DNA from 4 places in the Colwellia sp. 6M3 genome. Region 1 is predicted to be linked to each of the others. Evidence: predicted binding sites of a transcription regulator. Region 1 holds the regulator's gene; each other region holds the start of a gene.
The links. The regulator LexA, encoded in region 1, represses DNA repair genes until DNA is damaged. The targets are predictions, from matches to a motif close to TACTGTATNNNNATACAGTA.
Positions count from the first base shown of each region.

Region 2: a site for LexA is predicted at 2,446-2,465, ahead of H4J50_RS04925 (DNA topoisomerase III). Genes of this name have one in related genera too.
Region 3: a site for LexA is predicted at 2,152-2,171, ahead of dinB (DNA polymerase IV). Genes of this name have one in related genera too.
Region 4: a site for LexA is predicted at 2,707-2,726, ahead of H4J50_RS11595 (DNA recombination protein RmuC). Genes of this name have one in related genera too.

Region 1 is NZ_JACGWF010000023.1:21,250-25,799, reverse strand. Features, by position in the region: gene coxB (cytochrome c oxidase subunit II) at 1-1,326, opposite strand, end outside; gene lexA (transcriptional repressor LexA) at 1,917-2,531, opposite strand; gene H4J50_RS07165 (cupin domain-containing protein) at 2,801-3,166, shown strand; gene oxyR (DNA-binding transcriptional regulator OxyR) at 3,457-4,356, shown strand; gene ahpF (alkyl hydroperoxide reductase subunit F) at 4,504-4,550, opposite strand, start outside.
Region 2 is NZ_JACGWF010000014.1:5,522-10,071, reverse strand. Features, by position in the region: gene H4J50_RS04930 (LysR family transcriptional regulator) at 1-403, shown strand, start outside; gene H4J50_RS04925 (DNA topoisomerase III) at 432-2,387, opposite strand; gene H4J50_RS04920 (cysteine-rich CWC family protein) at 2,562-2,768, shown strand; gene H4J50_RS04915 (hypothetical protein) at 2,841-3,278, shown strand; gene H4J50_RS04910 (alpha/beta hydrolase) at 3,355-4,482, shown strand.
Region 3 is NZ_JACGWF010000056.1:9,223-13,772, forward strand. Features, by position in the region: gene nhaD (sodium:proton antiporter NhaD) at 468-1,889, shown strand; gene dinB (DNA polymerase IV) at 2,223-3,296, shown strand; gene H4J50_RS12555 (MBL fold metallo-hydrolase) at 3,538-4,398, shown strand.
Region 4 is NZ_JACGWF010000048.1:25,889-30,438, reverse strand. Features, by position in the region: gene pabB (aminodeoxychorismate synthase component I) at 1-843, opposite strand, end outside; gene H4J50_RS11600 (fumarate hydratase) at 1,018-2,544, shown strand; gene H4J50_RS11595 (DNA recombination protein RmuC) at 2,739-4,187, shown strand; gene H4J50_RS11590 (GGDEF domain-containing protein) at 4,311-4,550, shown strand, end outside.

The DNA.
Region 1 (4,550 bases):
AACTGTTACGTCGCCCTTAGCAATTACACTATCTTTAAGTGCTGGAAATACTGGTGCCATACCAGCTCCACTCGCTTGATGACATGCAGCACATGCGGTCATGTAAACTTCTTCACCCATGGTCATTAATTCATCTTTGCTATAAACCTTGGCTAAATCTTCTTCAGGCATAATGTCGTCAATAACGTCAGTAACTTGCTCTGTTACATCTTCTACTACATCTTCAACAACATCTAAAATACCGGTACTTGCGGCGCCCGACACTGCTTTTACATCAGCAGCTTGCACAGCATCACCCGTATTGTTACCCCAAGCATTACGCTCGTAAGTAACGACTGCAGCAATTTCTTTTAAGCTTAATTGCTTGCCGTAACCTTGCATACCTGTACCAGCTTTACCGTTAAACACTATATCTATGTGCTCACTAGCTGGACCTGTTGTAGCAACAGCACTGCCTTTAAGGGCAGGAAATGCTGGAGGTAAACCTTGACCGCTAACTTGGTGACAAGCTGCACAATAAGCAGTGTAGGTTGTTTCACCGAGTTGCATTAGCTCTTCTAGAGGAACAGAAGCATTTAATGAAGCCGCTTCAGCTGCTGCTGCATTTGCCTTCAATTGTTTTTGATCATCAAGCCAAATTGCATAATCAGCTTCTGATTTAACTTCAACCACAATCGGCATAAAGCCGTGATCTTTACCACACAACTCAGCACATTGGCCGCGATAAATACCGGGTTCATCTACTTTCGTCCAAGCTTCATTAATAAAGCCAGGGTTAGCATCTTGTTTAACCGCAAATGCCGGTACCCACCAAGCGTGAATAACATCATCAGAAGTAATAACAAACCGTACTTTTTTATTGGTTGGAATAACTAAATGACGATCAACTTCTAACAGGTAGTTTTCACCTTTCTCTGCTGAAGTACCGTCTTGGTTTTCATACTGTTCGCGTGGAGTAGAAAGTACTGAATAGAATTCGATATCTTGATCGAAATACTTATAATGCCATTTCCACTGAGAACCAGTAACTTGAATCGTCAAATCCGCATCATCGTTATTTTCCATATCAATGAGCGTAATAGTGGCAGGAACAGCCATCGCGATTAGAATAACGACAGGAATTGCCGTCCAAAGAATTTCAACTTTTGTGCTTTCATGGAAGGTTGATGGTTTAAAGCCTTTTGATTTACGGTGAAAAACCATAGACCAAAACATGGCACCAAATACCACAACACCAATAGCAGTACAGATATAGAGTACCAGCATATGTAAATCATATACGTCTCTACTGACATCCGTAACGCCCTTGGTCAAATTCAGTGGCATATCTGCCCAAACCGAACTGGACAACAAGCCCCCTAGCAACAGCAAACCTAGGTTACGTCTCTTCACTCGACATCTCCTTCACCCTTTTGAGGCAAAACAACACAGATTCATCATGAAAGCTGACTGTTTTGCGCATACATTTATTATTATTTAAGTGACGCATTAACAGACAACCGTCAATTACGCCCTATTGTTATGTTTGTACGTTTTCTAGACTAGAATTACTTAAAACTTGATCGGGGTCAAATTAAAATTTCAAAAGCATGAAAAATAAAAACCAATAAATACAATAGAGTATTAACCCTAAACTAAGCGAAGCGTCCATTTTTAAAAGGGTATGTAGAATGTTTGTTTTTTGTTCTGAGATGTTTTTTTGTACTGAATAATAAATAATCAGCCACACAATGCGCTGTATAAAAAACCTGCATAAAGCCGATTTTACGAGCGAATAGCACAATAACTCAGTTTAAAAAAGTAAGTGGGATAATGTATGACCAAATATAAGCAAAAGCAGATTTAAACGCTTAGTTTAAATCTGCTTAATGTTACGGGAAATGAATAGAAAATAATTAAAGTAGATGAATAAGTGATTACATCCAATCGGCCGATCGAATTACACCCACTGCCAACCCTTCAATATTAAATTGTTGAGATGTTAAATCTACTTTAATAGGTGAAAAATCGTCGTTTTCAGCATGTAAATAAACCACATTGCCTTCACGTTTAAAGCGCTTAACCGTAACATCATCTTCAACACGAGCAACAATTACTTGGCCATTTTGTACATCTGTTGTTTGATGAACCGCTAATAGGTCACCATCAAAAATACCTATATTTTTCATACTTTCGCCGCTAACACGTAATAAATAATCAGCCGCAGGATGAAATAGACTGCCATCAATTTTATAGTGCTGCTCTACATGCTCTTGCGCTAAAATAGGCTCTCCTGCTGCAACTCGCCCTACAAGTGGTAATCCATCTTCTTGTATAAATTCTTCTGCAAGGCGAATACCGCGTGATGTACCGGGCAGCATTTCTATATAGCCCTTTTTAGCTAATGCTTTTAAATGCTCTTCTGCTGCATTGGCTGACTTAAAGCCAAAGTTAGTCGCAATTTCAGCTCGCGTTGGTGGCATACCTGTATCTGAAATTTTTTCTCTAATCAGATCAAATATCTGCTGTTGTCTTGGTGTTAAAGGGCGCATTTATATTCCTTAAGCGACTGAAGGTTAAGCCTGTATTTTTAAACAGTATTACTGTTATTGTATACAGGCTTAGAGTAAACGCAAGATCTTATTGTTCAATGAATAAGCGAGTAAGCTGATTTTAATGAAAGTTAGCGTTTTTTATTGTTTAAACATGCCATCGACAAATCAATTTTATCAATGATAAATAGATTAATTCAGGCATTGATGGTTTTAAGATTATTGAATAATGTAGTATTGCCATAGTGCTAAATTCCATCGGAGTAAAAATGCAATCTAAAGTCATTAATTTTAAAGATAAGTTTACTAAATTTTCCGACCATTGGTCCCCTCGTGTAATCGCTGAAATGAATGATTATCAATTTAAATTAGTTAAAGTTGAAGGTGAGTTTGTTTGGCATAACCACCCTGATACTGATGAGGTTTTTATTGTGATTGAAGGTGAGCTTAATATCGAATTACCAGATGGTGTTGTCACCCTATCCTCGGGCGAATTATTTGTAATACCTAAAGGTATTGAACATAAGCCCGTTGCTAATAAAGAATGTAAAATTATGATAATAGAGCCCAAAGGTGTCGTTAATACGGGTGATGAAACCACTAACCTCACCGCTCAAAATAACTTATGGGTATAATTTATCAGGCTGGTGATGAGTTTTTTAATGAGTGATTGAATTGAGTATCTTTGGGTTTTCAACAGGCAAGATAAAACTAATGATGGTGTTTAGTTGATTCAAAACGAACAAGCTCATTATAAGAATTAATATATTTTGCACTGAAAATTTACTTCTCTGCATTCACTCTTTTTAAGTAAATGGCTACAGCCCTTTGAGCTCATTACATATTTAGTGCAATGTAGCCAAAGCTATGTGCTTAAGTTAAAATCTATTAACTATTAAATTTCTTATTGCCATAGATTTTAACAATGATAAAAATACGAGATCTCGAATACTTAACAGCTATCGCGCAATACAAGCACTTTGGACATGCAGCAGAGGCTTGCTTTGTAAGCCAGCCTACCTTAAGTGGGCAAATTCAGAAGTTAGAACAACGACTTAAGTTAACGCTAATTGAGCGACAACCTCGTAACGTAATGCTAACGCCGGCAGGCGAAAAACTCGTTCAACAAGCCCAGCAAGTACTGAACGCAGCAAATAACTTTGAAGAAGCGGCTAAAGCTTTATTAGATCCCCTTTCGGGTGATTTGCACATAGGTTTAATTCCCACGCTAGCGCCTTATATACTGCCGCATATTATGCCGACCTTGAACAGTAACCTAACAAAAATAAACTTCTATCTTCATGAAAATAGAACCCAAGATTTATTACAACAGTTGGAAACAGGCAAGCTCGATATTTTAATTTTGCCTTGGCTACCAGAAATGGCACGTTTTGAACGATATGATTTATTTACTGAGCCTTTAGTCATGACAACGTCTGCATCACATCCACTCGCTAACAGATCTACTGTAACGTTTGATGATTTGCACAATCAAAAAATTCTTACTTTAGAAGATGGGCATTGTTTAAGAGACCAAGCTATGGGTTATTGTTTTAGTGCTGGGGCTGAAGAAGATCATAGTTTTCGAGCCACCAGCCTTGAAACTTTACGTTACATGGTGGCAAGTAATATGGGAATTACATTAATGCCGCAGCTTGCGACTATGAATTATGCACCACAAAAACATATACATTATATTCCGTTTCAACATCCACAGCCTATGCGCGAAATTGTATTACTTTGCCGAACTGGCTACGCAAGAATGGAGAGTGTTAGAGCCGTTGTGAGTCATATTAGCACTGCCGTAAAGGGCTTATTGGATTAATATTTTTATTTATAGGCTTTGCTTAATAATTTTATTTAACAATTTTTGAGCATAAGTTTTATGTGATCACTCGCTAGCTAAAAGCTAGACAACAAAAAACGCTATTGCTTATCACAATAGCGTTTTTATAACTAAAGCTACCCAAGTCTATGCGGCAACGTCGTTAATACCTTTATCTTCAAGTGGATTTGGTG
Region 2 (4,550 bases), on a different contig from region 1:
CACTCGGATACTGTGTGCAGCGCCAAGCTATATAGAAAAATACGGTATGCCAAATAATTTAACGCAATTAAGTCAGCATAATTGGGTATGCTTACCGTGGCAAAGGCAATTAAAATTATTTGATGAGCAAGGTAAAATACAAAGTTTTAATGCGCCAACACGTTTTACTATTTCAAACTCTGACAATATGACCCAAGCAGCCATTGCAGGACACGGTATTACGATAAAATCAAAAATTGCGATTAAAGATGAGTTAAATAACGGCGCTTTAGTTGAGGTTATGCCTGAAGTAATGGCGAAAAGTGATGCGCCAGTTTGGTTTCTACGACCACAAAACAGTTTAACAACCCGAAAAACTGACGTATTTTACGATTTTATGAAGTCGCTATTTATTGATTGCTAATCAACAAATGTTAGCTATTTCTGTAATATTAATTAATCGGCTTTTTTTTCCAAGTACTAGACTTTTTAGCTTTTGATTTTCGCTTAAAAGCCACTTTGGGCAACTGTGCAAAAGATTGCTGTTCCGACTGCTTAATCATCTCGGCTATCGTTAACGTTAACGGGCTGATTAAATCTTCATAGCGACTTTTTTTCTCACTGATGTTGGTGAGTGTTGCCTCCCAATGTGCGGTCATATCGGGTAATGTTGCAGCCATAGGCAGTGCATTAATTAAGGATGCTCCAATAGCCGTTGCATGAATATTCTTGCCTTTACGCTCTAAATATCCACGTTTAAATAACAAATCAATAATGCCTGCACGGGTTGCTTCAGTACCTAAACCATCGGTTTCACGTAACATTTTTTTGATTGTATTGTCGCTGACATAACGAGCGATACCTGTCATGGCACTTAATAGGCTAGCATCAGTAAATTGTTTAGGTGCTTGTGTCATTCGACTGATTAATTCACCATGAAGACATTGTAGTTGCTCGCCCTTTACCAGCTTAGGCAATGATTGATGTGTTAGCTGGCATTCAGTATTTTCATCACTTTGATCGACTTTATTAGATTTACTTTTCGTGCGCTGAAATAACACTTTCCAGCCTTGAGCTATAGGCGTTTTAGCATTAGCACTGAATGTACCCCCGGCAATTAACACGCTAATTCGAGACTGGTTATATTGATAGACAGGATAAAACTGTGCCAAATATTGCCTTACAATAAGAAAATAAATTTTCTTTTCAAACGGGTTCAAGGTTAATTTATTGGCAGATTTTTCAGTTGGTATAATGGCATGATGCGCTGTAACTTTGGCGTTATTCCATGCTTTACTTTTTAACGAACTATCAGCATCTTGTGCAAACTTGGCATAGGTTTCATCGGCGTTAGCTAACATGGCTATAATGCCTTTAGCTTGAGCATGATGTTCTTTCGGTAAATAGCGACAATCTGAGCGAGGGTATGTGATCAACTTGTGCTTTTCATACAAGGCCTGACAAACATCGAGTACCAGTTTCGCGTTTAATGAATATATTTTGGCTGCATCAATCTGTAAAGACGATAAATTATAAGGCAACGGCGCAGCCTGTTTTTTCTGTTGTTCGTCAACCTCACTCACTACCGCAGTTTGATTATTAATGCGGCTGACCACGTTTTCCGCTAAAGCTTTATTGAGTACGCGCCCTTCTTCATCCATATAAGGCTGACAAGCGTCACTGGGTTGCCACTTTGCAATAAACTTTGCCTGACTATCAGTTTGTAAGTGTGCGTGTACATCATAAAAGTTTTTCGCAATAAAGTTGTCTATTTCTTGTTGGCGTCTAACCACTAAACCTAGCAGCGGCGTTTGCACCCTGCCCACAGATAATACGCTATTAAAGCCAGCTTTTTGCCCTTGTAAGGTATAAGCCCGAGTTAAGTTTATGCCATACAGCCAATCAGCCCGAGAACGTGCCAGGGCAGAAATAGATAATGGCATATAAAGTTGATTGCTTTGTAAGTTAGCGAGCGATCTTTTTACGGCAGGTAAGTTTAAATCACTGATCAATAACCGTTGAATATTCTGCTTTTTCTGTGCCGGTACTTTTAGAAAATCGATGACTTCATCAACCAATAGCTGGCCTTCTCGGTCAGGGTCACCAGCATGTATTATTTCGTCAGCCTGTTTAACGAGTTTTCTTAAAACCGTGAGCTGTGCACGGGTTTGTGTTTTTGGCTTAAGTTGCCATTGCTCAGGCACTATAGGCAAGTGCGCCATTTGCCATTTTTTAAACGCTGGATCGTAGTTTTCAGGATTTGCTTGTTCAAGAATATGGCCAATACACCAACTCACTACATCGCCATTAGCAAGCGCGATATAGCCTTGATGATTTTTTTGAGGTTTAGGGAGAGCGGCAGCTATAGCTCGACCTAAACTTGGCTTTTCAGCGATATATAGTTTCAAAGTGTATACTTGTTTAAAGAGTTGTAACGGATAAACCTTTTATTAGCCTAGCACCTTAAACTGTTTATTTATACAGTAAATTAAAGTAACTCAGATATTATAGCTAAATATTCTCCTGTTAGTTAAGTTATGCTACTTTCCTTATTTATAAAAACAACATCAAAAGAGCCCATAATGCCAAGCCTTGAGACAAATCGATGCCCTTTATGCCAACAAAGTAATTTTTGTGCTGTAAATGCGGATACTCCGTGTTGGTGCACAAAAAGTGAAGTTAAACCCGAATTACTGAGTGAAGTACCACAAACATTATTGGGTAAGTCGTGCATTTGTAAAAAGTGTATTGATAAGTTTAACTTCGACAACATTGTCGATAAGTCTTAACCAGTTACAATAACGTGTTAGTATCTTTTTTATAAAAAATTATTTAATTTAATCAATAACAAGGGGGATTTTGTGTCATATAACAATAAAAAACAAGACACTATATTTAGCTCTATTACTACACCATTAGGCGATGAACTTACTTGGCGCTTGGAAGAGCAGCAGTCAGTATTACTGACCGAGTTTTCATGGGAAAAGAAAGAGCGAATTTTAACTATTTTACGTCGTATATTTAATGATGAATGGCATAAAAAAAATATTAAAAAAGCGCCAAAATCACTTAAATATGAACTGGGTGAATTAGCTAACCTAAATAAGGAACAGATAATTTTTACCAAGCCTGCTACTGAAGAGTTTCCTGCGTTGGCAGTTATCTGGTGGCCCTGGGGGCATGGAGCAACTTATTCTATGCGTATAAAAATACTCAACAGTAATTATGATGACGCGGCGCTCAAGTTAGGCCAAGCCAACTTATTGCAGAAAATTGTTCAGCGCATAAAATTAAGATAACCCATTAGTTCACTTGTTAGCGGCAATATTTTAGCTACAATTATTGTAATTAAATTTATTGTTGCTGGATGATAGTATGCTCACATTAACATTATATTATGCTACAAACAGAAACCACCTTGGTGATCGCTGGTCTCCTGATAGTTACGGACAAGACTTTAGTGCTGATCGGGCTAACAATTTACGCTTTGGGCACGTTAGTGTTGATGTTAGTGCTAATAAAGTAAAAGAACACCTGAATGATAGTGTTGATAATCGCACCGGGGATGGGGAAAGCTTAGCGGGTTATATTGAGAAAAAACTGCGTAAGAAACACCTTATATCTGCATTTGAAGAACCTGAAGATCTTAAGGGGACAAAAAATTCACCACTACCCTCTATCAAAGCTTTTCAAGCACTCAAAAAACAAATGGAATCGAAAAAAGATCTCGTCGTTTTTATCCATGGCTTTAATGTAGATTGGTTTGAAGCGGTCTCTTCAGCTTTAGCCCTAGAGTTGATGCTAAACCGCCATTCTCATGATGACGACGAGCAAAAAGATACCAGTGTGTTTTTGTTTTCTTGGCCTTCAAATGGCGCAATGATGAAAAATAAAGCTTACTTATCTGATCGTAACGATGCAAGAGACTCAAGTATCGCAGTAGCACGTGGTTTTCTTAAATTACGCGATTTCCTGATGACTCTCAGACCCACTCATAAAGACCCTTTGATTGAAGAATGTGGTCAACAATTGCATTTACTTTGCCACTCAATGGGTAATTATGTTTTACAGCATGCTTTAGTTTCATTAGATAAACTCAACAACCACAAACACTTTCCGCAATTGTTTCAGCATATATTTATGTGTGCACCTGATGTTGACGATAATATTTTCGAAGAAGATCGCCCGATGGTTAATTTGCATAGGCTAGCAAAGCAAGTCACGGTTTATTACAACAATGGTGATTTAGCGATGTATATTTCTGATTACACCAAAGGTAATACAGATAGACTAGGACATAACGGTACGGCTAGACCTATGCAGTTACACAACAAAGTCAGCCAAGTAAACTGTTCTAAAATTGTTGGCGGTATAACTGAGCATAGCTATTATTTATGGGCCACGGTTAACGAAGATATTAGGCAGAGTATTGACGGCATTCCTTACGAAGATAGTACCCGAAATAGACAGTGTAAATCGGCACAAGTATGGCGATTAACCTAAATAGTACTACTTTAATGGTTAAAGCTAATATGTAAGTTTTAAAAACTAAGCGGGTTTATGAGTACTGC
Region 3 (4,550 bases), on a different contig from region 1:
GTCACTCATCTATTCAAAAAGCTCTAGTGTTACGAGTAAATCCTATTATAAGCACTAAATTTGCAAATAAAGCATTTGATACTGAGCTTGTATATTATGAATTCACCCAAAAAGTTCTAAAAAAATATAAGCCAGTCAGCTACGTTGAGGATTATAATATTGTGGCAACATTAGTTTAATCCTTGATGTTAAATAGGTGACGAAAAATGGTGCTTAGCCTGCTATTTAGCTGTACTGACGTGATGGTTCGATATAGTCAACTGGAACGAATATCTACAGCGTTAAATAACCGGGGATTTGGATAAGCGTTTGCTAAGTAATCGCAATATAACTGCATTAGTTCACTTATCCAAAGTTCAGGATACATAGCAATATAAACATTGAAAATAGCATTAACCAATGTAAATCATTAGTTAGTCATTGGTTAACTGCATTAACCAGAACAAAATTTAGTTCATTAGGTCGTTATGTTTAAAAAAATATTATTAATCTTGTCACTTTTTTGTGTTTCTACATCGTCTTGGGCTGCTGGTCCAGGCAGTATTGATTTAACCAATTCAATATTTGGTCTCACGGCCATCATTCTTTTTTCAATTGCTTACGTGTTGGTTATTGGTGAGGACGTTATACACTTAAGAAAATCCAAACCTGTTCTCGTCGCTGCGGGTATTATTTGGCTAATTATTGGCTGGGTTTATACCCAGCACGGTGTTCCTATTGAGGCAGAAGAAGCCTTTAACCATAACTTGCTTGAATATGCTCAGCTATTATTATTTCTATTAGTAGCAATGACTTATATTAATGCTATGGAAGAGCGCGGTATTTTTGATGGCTTGCGTTTGTGGATGGTGTCAAAAGGCCTAAGTTTGCGCTCTTTGTTCTGGTTGACAGGGGTTTTAGCATTCGCCATTTCTTCTTTTGCTAATAACTTAACTACCGCCATGTTGATGTGCGCCATTATCTTAAAAGTGGCATCCAATGATAAAAAATTTATCAATCTAGCTTGTATTAATATTGTTGTCGCAGCTAACGCCGGTGGTGTTTTTAGTCCGTTTGGTGATATTACAACCTTAATGATTTGGCAATCAGGGCTAGTTAAATTTGAACAATTTATTGTGTTGTTTATTCCATCATTAGTGAACTTTTTAGTGCCAGCAATCATCATGAGCTTTTTCATTTCCAACGAAAAATCGACACCCGATGTCAGTGAAACTTTTCAGATTAAACGCGGAGCAAAAAGGATAGTTGCCCTGTTTATTTTGACCATAGCTACCGCTGTACTATGCCACAGTGTTGTTAACATGCCGCCAGTGTTAGGTATGATGATGGGCTTGGGTTACTTAAAGTTCTTTGGTTTTTATTTACGTATGAGCCTACCACGCTCTTTAGATAAAAAGCGCAATAAAGCAGAAGCTGAAAATGACTCAGAAGAATTGAAAAAGCTAGGCAATATCATACCTTTTGATATTTTTGACAAAATCGCCCGTGCAGAGTGGGACACTTTACTGTTTTTCTACGGCGTAGTGATGTGCGTTGGCGGTTTGGGCTTTATGGGCTACTTAAGCTTAGTTTCTGAAGCGCTATACAGTAATTGGAGTCCAACGTATGCCAACATTGCTGTCGGCGTGCTATCGGCCATTGTAGATAATATTCCTGTCGTATTTGCCGTGTTGAGTATGAACCCAGCGATGGATCTTCAACAATGGCTATTAGTCACCATGACAGCAGGTGTTGGTGGTAGTTTATTGTCAATAGGATCAGCAGCCGGTGTCGCCTTAATGGGACAAACGAAAGGTGTTTATTCCTTTATAGGCCACTTAAAGTGGAGCTGGGTTATCGCGCTAGGTTATGCAGCAAGTATTGGTGTACACTTTTTAATTAATGGCTAAGATGATTTTAGTTTACATAAACTAATTATTTTACAAACAGTTAACTGTCTATAATGACTATAAAAAACAGTGATTATAGACAGTATATTTATTAAATTTTACTCACCAATTATGTCTGCCGAAAATAGTTACATCAAATAACCTTTCAATTCTTAAATCGTCAGTTCTGATGCATATCTTACATATTTTACAAAGCTGAATGGTCCAATTTTATTATTGTTTGATACTCGCGTATTGACGTAATTTTTTTACATGGTAAAGTGACTGTGTTTTTATACAGTTAAGTGTAATTAAGTTAATATAAATACAGTTTATTATTAAATGGAATGATAAATGATTAGAACTCGCCACTCACAGAAAAAGATAATTCATATCGACATGGACTGCTTTTACGCTGCAGTGGAAATGCGTGATAATCCTGAATGGCGTAATGTCCCTATTGCTGTTGGTGGAAACGGACCGCGCAGTGTACTTTGTACTTGTAATTATAAAGCGCGCGAGTTTGGTGTACGTTCAGCTATGCCAAATGCAAGGGCGAAGGCGCTTTGTCCTGAACTTATTATTGTTAATGGTCGAATGTCAGTTTATCAGCAAGTGTCACAACAAATCAGAGCTATATTCCTACGTTACACCGACTTAATTGAGCCTTTGTCACTTGATGAAGCCTATCTTGATGTTACCGACTCTCCTTTGTTTTTTGGCAGTGCTACTTTAATTGCTGAACAAATTCGACGCGATATTTATAATGAGCTAAACCTTACCGCTTCTGCTGGTATTGCCCCTAATAAGTTTTTAGCTAAAATTGCCAGTGATGAAAATAAGCCTAATGGACAATGTGTTGTTGCTCCTGAGGATATTAGTACATTTGTTGAAAACTTGTCGTTGAAAAAAATCCCGGGTATTGGGCCAAAAACCAGTGATAAATTAAAAGCCTATGGCTTTGAAAGTTGCGCAGATGTTAGGGCAAGCTCTGTTGCAAAGCTTCATTCTATTGTTGGTAAGTTTGCTAATGCGTTATTCCAACGAAGCTTTGGTATCGACGATAGAGCGCTTGAAACATCACGTGTTAGAAAGTCACTAGCGATAGAAAAAACAATGGCAGAAGATATTGATTCTATCGAGCAATGCCAAGTGATACTTTTAAGTTTATTTAGCAAGCTTAAATTACGCTTAGCAAAACATGACGATCGGCAAATCAGTAAACAAACGGTAAAAATTAAATTTGCCGACTTTCAGCAAACCACCGTTGATATGCAATCTAAAGATTGTCTTGAAGCTATTTTTCTCGAGCTATTTCAAAAAGCCATGACAAGAGCTAATAATCGAAAAGTTCGATTAATTGGTTTGTCATTGGGCTTTTCTGAGCACAGTAGTATTGATAATCAGAGTCAGCTAGACTTGTTCTAGCTCTGTTCTAGCTCTGTTCTAGCGCTTTTAAATTAACTCACCTTTAATTTTCACATTTTCTTTGTATAGATATCTAAACGGTGCATTAGAATTATGAGTGAATTATTATTTATACTGACTTAATTAAGTAGTATTAATTTTGTTTGTAAGGGTAATATGTAGGCATAGTTTTATTAATGGCTTTTGCGTTTAATCAATATCAAATTCTCAAGTCCAACATACTAAATACAATAGGGTAATTATGTTTAAAAAATCTCTAGTAGCAATAACAATACTTTTGAGTGCTGTTGTGAGCGTGTCAACCAGTGCTCAAGAAATGGCAGAAGCAGAAATAACGGTACAACCTGCAGCGGGTAACGTTTATATGTTACAAGGTCCGGGAGGTAATATTGGTGTATTAGCTACAGATAAAGGTTTATTGCTGGTTGATGATAAATTTGCTCCATTAGCAGAAAAAATTGAAGCCGCGATGAAGGGCATAGAAGATAAAGAGCTTAAGTATGTTATCAACACCCATTTTCATGGCGATCATACTGGTAGTAACAAATTCTTCTCACATAAAGCGCCGATATTTGCTCATGAAAATGTTCGTAATCGTTTGAGTAATAAAACCGATCATCATACTGAAAGTTTACCTGTGGTAACTTACAAAGACGGTATTACTATTTATTTAGATAATGAAGAAGTTCAGTTAACACATTTACCAAAAGGTCATACTGATGGTGACACTTATGTTTACTTTAAAAAAGCCAATGTATTGCATACGGGGGATTTATTTTTTGAAGTTGGTTTTCCTTATGTCGATTTAAAAAGTGGCGGCAGTGTTAAAGGGTATTTAGCCGGTGTTAAACACATGCTAAAAAATACACCTGATGATGTGGTAATTATTCCAGGGCACGGCAATTTAACCGACAAAAAGAGTTTATTAGCCTTTGCTGAAATGATGGAGTTTAGTATTAATAAAGTTTCTACAGCATTGGCCGCAGGCAAATCTGAGCAGCAAATACTTACCGACGGTATTGGTGAAAAATATAAACATTTGTCTTGGGCATTTATTACTGAAGAAAAATGGCTTAAAACCTTAGTCGCAGATTTGCAGTAAGTAACAATTTTACAAGGTAATATAACGGGGCAATATTAATCAATACCTACTCGAAAAAATGTAAAGTATTGATGAAGCATAAACCTAATATTAAACGCTTTTTAACGCTTAATATTAGGTTTTTTTATTCGACCTTAATAACGACTTCACTT
Region 4 (4,550 bases), on a different contig from region 1:
AAAGGGCGCTTTGTTTTCGTGTCGAAGGGCGCAATATGCTTGAAACTCATTGCCGGTGTATTGGGCTGTGAAACGCTGTGCTAAATTGATTTGATAACAATCACCAGAAAGTAAATAGTTTTGAACTTGCTGAAATTTATCGTGATACTGCTCTTGACTCATATTTGATTGCCAAGGCGTTGTAAGCTTGAAATTATTTTGCTTTATATTTTTATTTACTAAAGAGGCAGCGTTGTCCTGAGTACTTTGTTGGTGTGTTTGTTTTATTGCTAAGTTAAAAAACTGGGTGATTTCGGCTCTTTTATTATCGAGACATAACATCCAAACTTGCTGTAATTTTCGGTCAAAAATTAAGGCTTGATGATAAATACCTACCGCCATTTCAGGTATATCAATATCTTTATTATTTTGTTGTTGTATTACTTCGAAACGTTTGCCTAGATCGTATGCGAAATAACCAAGAGCCCCGCCTTTAAATGGCAGTTCTTGGGGTGTTAAAATTATATTTTCAAAACTGACTTGTTGTTCACGCTTTAATAGTAATAGTGGGTCTTCTTCACTGTTATATTGGCTATTGTCTTGAATGTTTTTGACGGTGGTGATTTTGCCATTGGTGGTCAATGTTATCGTAGGTTGCCAAACTAAAATGTCATAACGGCTATCAATGTGCTGACTTTCACACGAATCTAACCACATTGCCCAAGGTTGTTCGGCAATTGCAGAAAACAGAGATTGGCTACAAAACGCTAATTCATGGGTAAATAATTTAGCTGTTAATGAACTTGATAGTTGTTTTACTGAATTAGTTGGCAAAGTATTCTCACACAATTTATGTTTAGTCATTATACCTAATGCCATTACCATTGGCTTAATGACCATGTTTAAATCACTTCAGGGTTATATGATGTAATTTATTAGACTATTTGATACTGGTAGCTATTTAACAAGCAAGGTATGATATCGGCAAATTTATAACTTTCAACTCTTCTCTCGCCCAATTAACAAAAAGAGACCGTTATGGCTATTATTAAACAACAAGATTTAATCGAAAGTGTTGCAGATGCATTGCAATATATTTCTTATTACCATCCGTTAGACTTTATTCAAGCGCTTGAAAAGGCTTATCATAAAGAAGAAAGTCAGGCAGCTAAAGATGCCATTGCGCAAATTTTAATTAACTCTCGTATGTCAGCTCATGGTAAACGACCTATATGTCAAGATACCGGCATTGTTACCTGCTTTGTAAAAGTAGGGATGGCTGTACAGTGGGATAACACCGACATGACAGTGCAACAAATGGTCGATGAAGGTACTCGTCGAGCTTATCTTAATCCTGATAATCCACTACGTGCATCAATTGTTTCTGACCCTGCTGGCAAACGAATTAACACTAAAGATAATACTCCTGCCGTTGTTCATATTGAAATGGTACCAGGTGACCAAATCGATGTAATGATAGCGGCTAAAGGCGGCGGTAGCGAAAATAAAGCTAAAATGGCGATGTTAAACCCAAGTGACTCTATTGCAGACTGGGTTGTTAAAACCTTACCTACAATGGGCGCGGGTTGGTGTCCACCGGGTATGTTAGGTATAGGTATTGGTGGTACGGCCGAAAAAGCCGGTGTTTTAGCTAAAGAAAGCTTGATGGAACCGGTAAATATTCAAGAGCTTATCGACCGTGGTCCTGAAAATGCAGAAGAAGAATTGCGTTTAGAAATTTATGACCGCGTAAATAAACTAGGTATCGGTGCTCAAGGTCTTGGCGGTTTAACAACCGTTGTTGATATTAAAATTATGTCAGTGCCAACGCATGCGGCATCAAAACCTGTTGTTATGATCCCAAACTGTGCCGCAACTCGCCATGTACATTTTCACCTTGATGGCTCAGGTCCTGCAGACTTAACACCACCTAAATTAGAAGACTGGCCTGAAATTACTTGGGAAGTGGGCGAAAATGTTCGTCGTGTTAATGTTGATGAACTATCAAAAGCTGATATTGGTGAATGGAAAACCGGTGAAACAGTATTGCTTAGCGGTACAATTTTAACTGGCCGTGACGCTGCTCATAAACGTATTCAAGAAATGTTAGCGGCTGGCGAAAAGCTACCAGTTGATTTTACTGATAAATTTATTTATTACGTTGGCCCAGTTGATGCCATCGGTGATGAAGCCGTAGGACCAGCAGGTCCTACAACAGCAACACGTATGGATAAATTCACAGAAATGATGCTTTCTGAAACTGGCTTACTTGGCACCATAGGTAAAGCTGAACGTGGCCCAGAAACTGTCGAATGTATTAAAAACCACAAATCGGTTTATTTGATGGCCGTTGGTGGAGCTGCTTATTTGGTTTCTAAAGCGATAAAGAAAGCAAGAGTTGTCGCTTTTGAAGACATGGGAATGGAAGCCATTTATGAATTTGTTGTTGAAGATATGCCGGTAACGGTTGCTGTTGATAGCTTAGGTGAGTCAGCACATGTAACAGGCCCAGCAATTTGGCAAGCAAAAATTGAAGAGCTTGATAGCAAGTTAAAAGCTAAGTAACTTTTAATTTAGCTATTTAGTATAGATAAAACGCTCATTATGGGCGTTTTTTTATATCGCTTATTTATAACAATAACTGAAATAAAGTTAGCTAAACTATTTCAGTGCCTACACGGCGTAAAGTAAATAACTATTAACCTTATCAATAAAGTATGCTTTAATAACTGTTCATACTTACAGTGTTTGGCAATGTAATGAATTCAATAGTTAATTCTCCCTGGTTAGCCTTAGAAAACTTCCCTACCTTAATTTTAGTTGCGCTAGTGTTACTGTTAAGCGTAGTCATTATTGTGTTGTTTTTGTTTAAAAAAATAAAAACTAACCACAATTCATTTGAAGCTCAGCAGCAACTTTTGCAACAACTGATAGAAAAAGTAAACTTAAGCTACGAAGTTAATGCCAGTAATCAACAGCAATTGCAGCAACAATTAAACTTTAATCATCAGCAATTAGCTACTCAGCAAAGTGAACTAAAAACCTACTTTGAGCAGCAAATTTCGGATTTTAAATTAAAGTTATTACGTCAACATGGTGAGCAAGGCGAAAAACAAGCACAACAATTGTACAGCCATAATGAACAGCTTAAAAAAACGTTATATGAACATCATGTTACGTTTAGCAATAATCAACGTAATGCCACAGAGCAGCTCACGACGCAACTAACCGCCACATCTAAGCTAGGTCGAGAAGAAATGGCTAAATCGCTGCATTTGTCTAGTGAACAAATGGCGAAACGAATTGATGATTTAACCGTATCAACAGATAATCGATTAAAAGATATTAGTGGTCAGGTAGAGAAGCGCTTAGCGGATGGCTTTGAAAAGACCACCAAAACATTTAACGATATTCTCCAACGTTTAGCTTTAATTGATGATGCACAGAAAAAAATCACCGAGCTTTCTTCCAATGTGGTGAGTTTACAGGAAGTGTTGTCAGACAAACGTTCGCGTGGTGCCTTTGGCGAAGTACAACTAAATGCTTTAATTCGAAATGTGTTACCTGAGCAACATTTTGCGCTACAGCACACCTTATCAAATGGTAAAATTGCCGACTGTATTCTATTTCTACCTAAGCCAACAGGTAATGTTGTTGTAGACTCTAAATTCCCTCTCGAAAGTTATAAAAAAATGGCTGACAACACCTTAGGTGAATTTGAGCGTAAAGCTGCAGAACGACAATTTAAGCTAGATATTAAAAAACATATCAATGATATTAGTGATAAATACCTAATTGAAAAAGAAACCGCTGATGGTGCGGTAATGTTTATTCCTGCTGAAGCCATTTTCGCAGAGATACATGCCCACCACAGCGATCTCGTTGACTATGCTAACAAAAAGCGCGTGTGGTTAGCTTCACCAACCACTTTAATGGCTATTTTAACCACGGCACGTTCGGTATTAAAAGATGAAGCCACCCGTAAACAAATTCATGTGATTCAAGCGCATTTGTCTCATCTTTCTACTGATTTTTCACGTTTTAAAGGCCGTTTTGCTAATTTAGCAAAACACATAGATCAGGCCGCAAGTGACGTAAAACAAATTCATACTTCGGCAGATAAAATTAGTAGTCGTTTTGAAAAAATAGAGCAGGTAGAATTAAAACAAGAAGAAAAAGAACAGAGTGTTGGAATATCCGCCGATTAAAAGCCTAAGATCGAAATGGCCTTTATTGCGATTAACCAAAACTCATTTTTTATTATAAATTTTGTTGCTGGTTTTGCAGCATAAAAAAGTCAGCTTTGTCGACTTTGTATTTTGGAGTTTCGCTTGATTCAGTTTTTCAGCGGTTTTAGAAGCAGCATTATTAGTTTCATTGTCTTTTTTGTTATTTTCATGTTTGTCAGTGAATTTCAACGTTATTGGTTTGTGAAAATAAACCTTATTGAACAAGTGCTTTATGGCGTGTTTGCCATTAGTATTTTACTCGCTAGCTATTTTAATCGCAGCCGACTCGCGTTAGCCGCTATCACACTTTTACTCTTTTATATTACGCTTGAGCAATCGCTA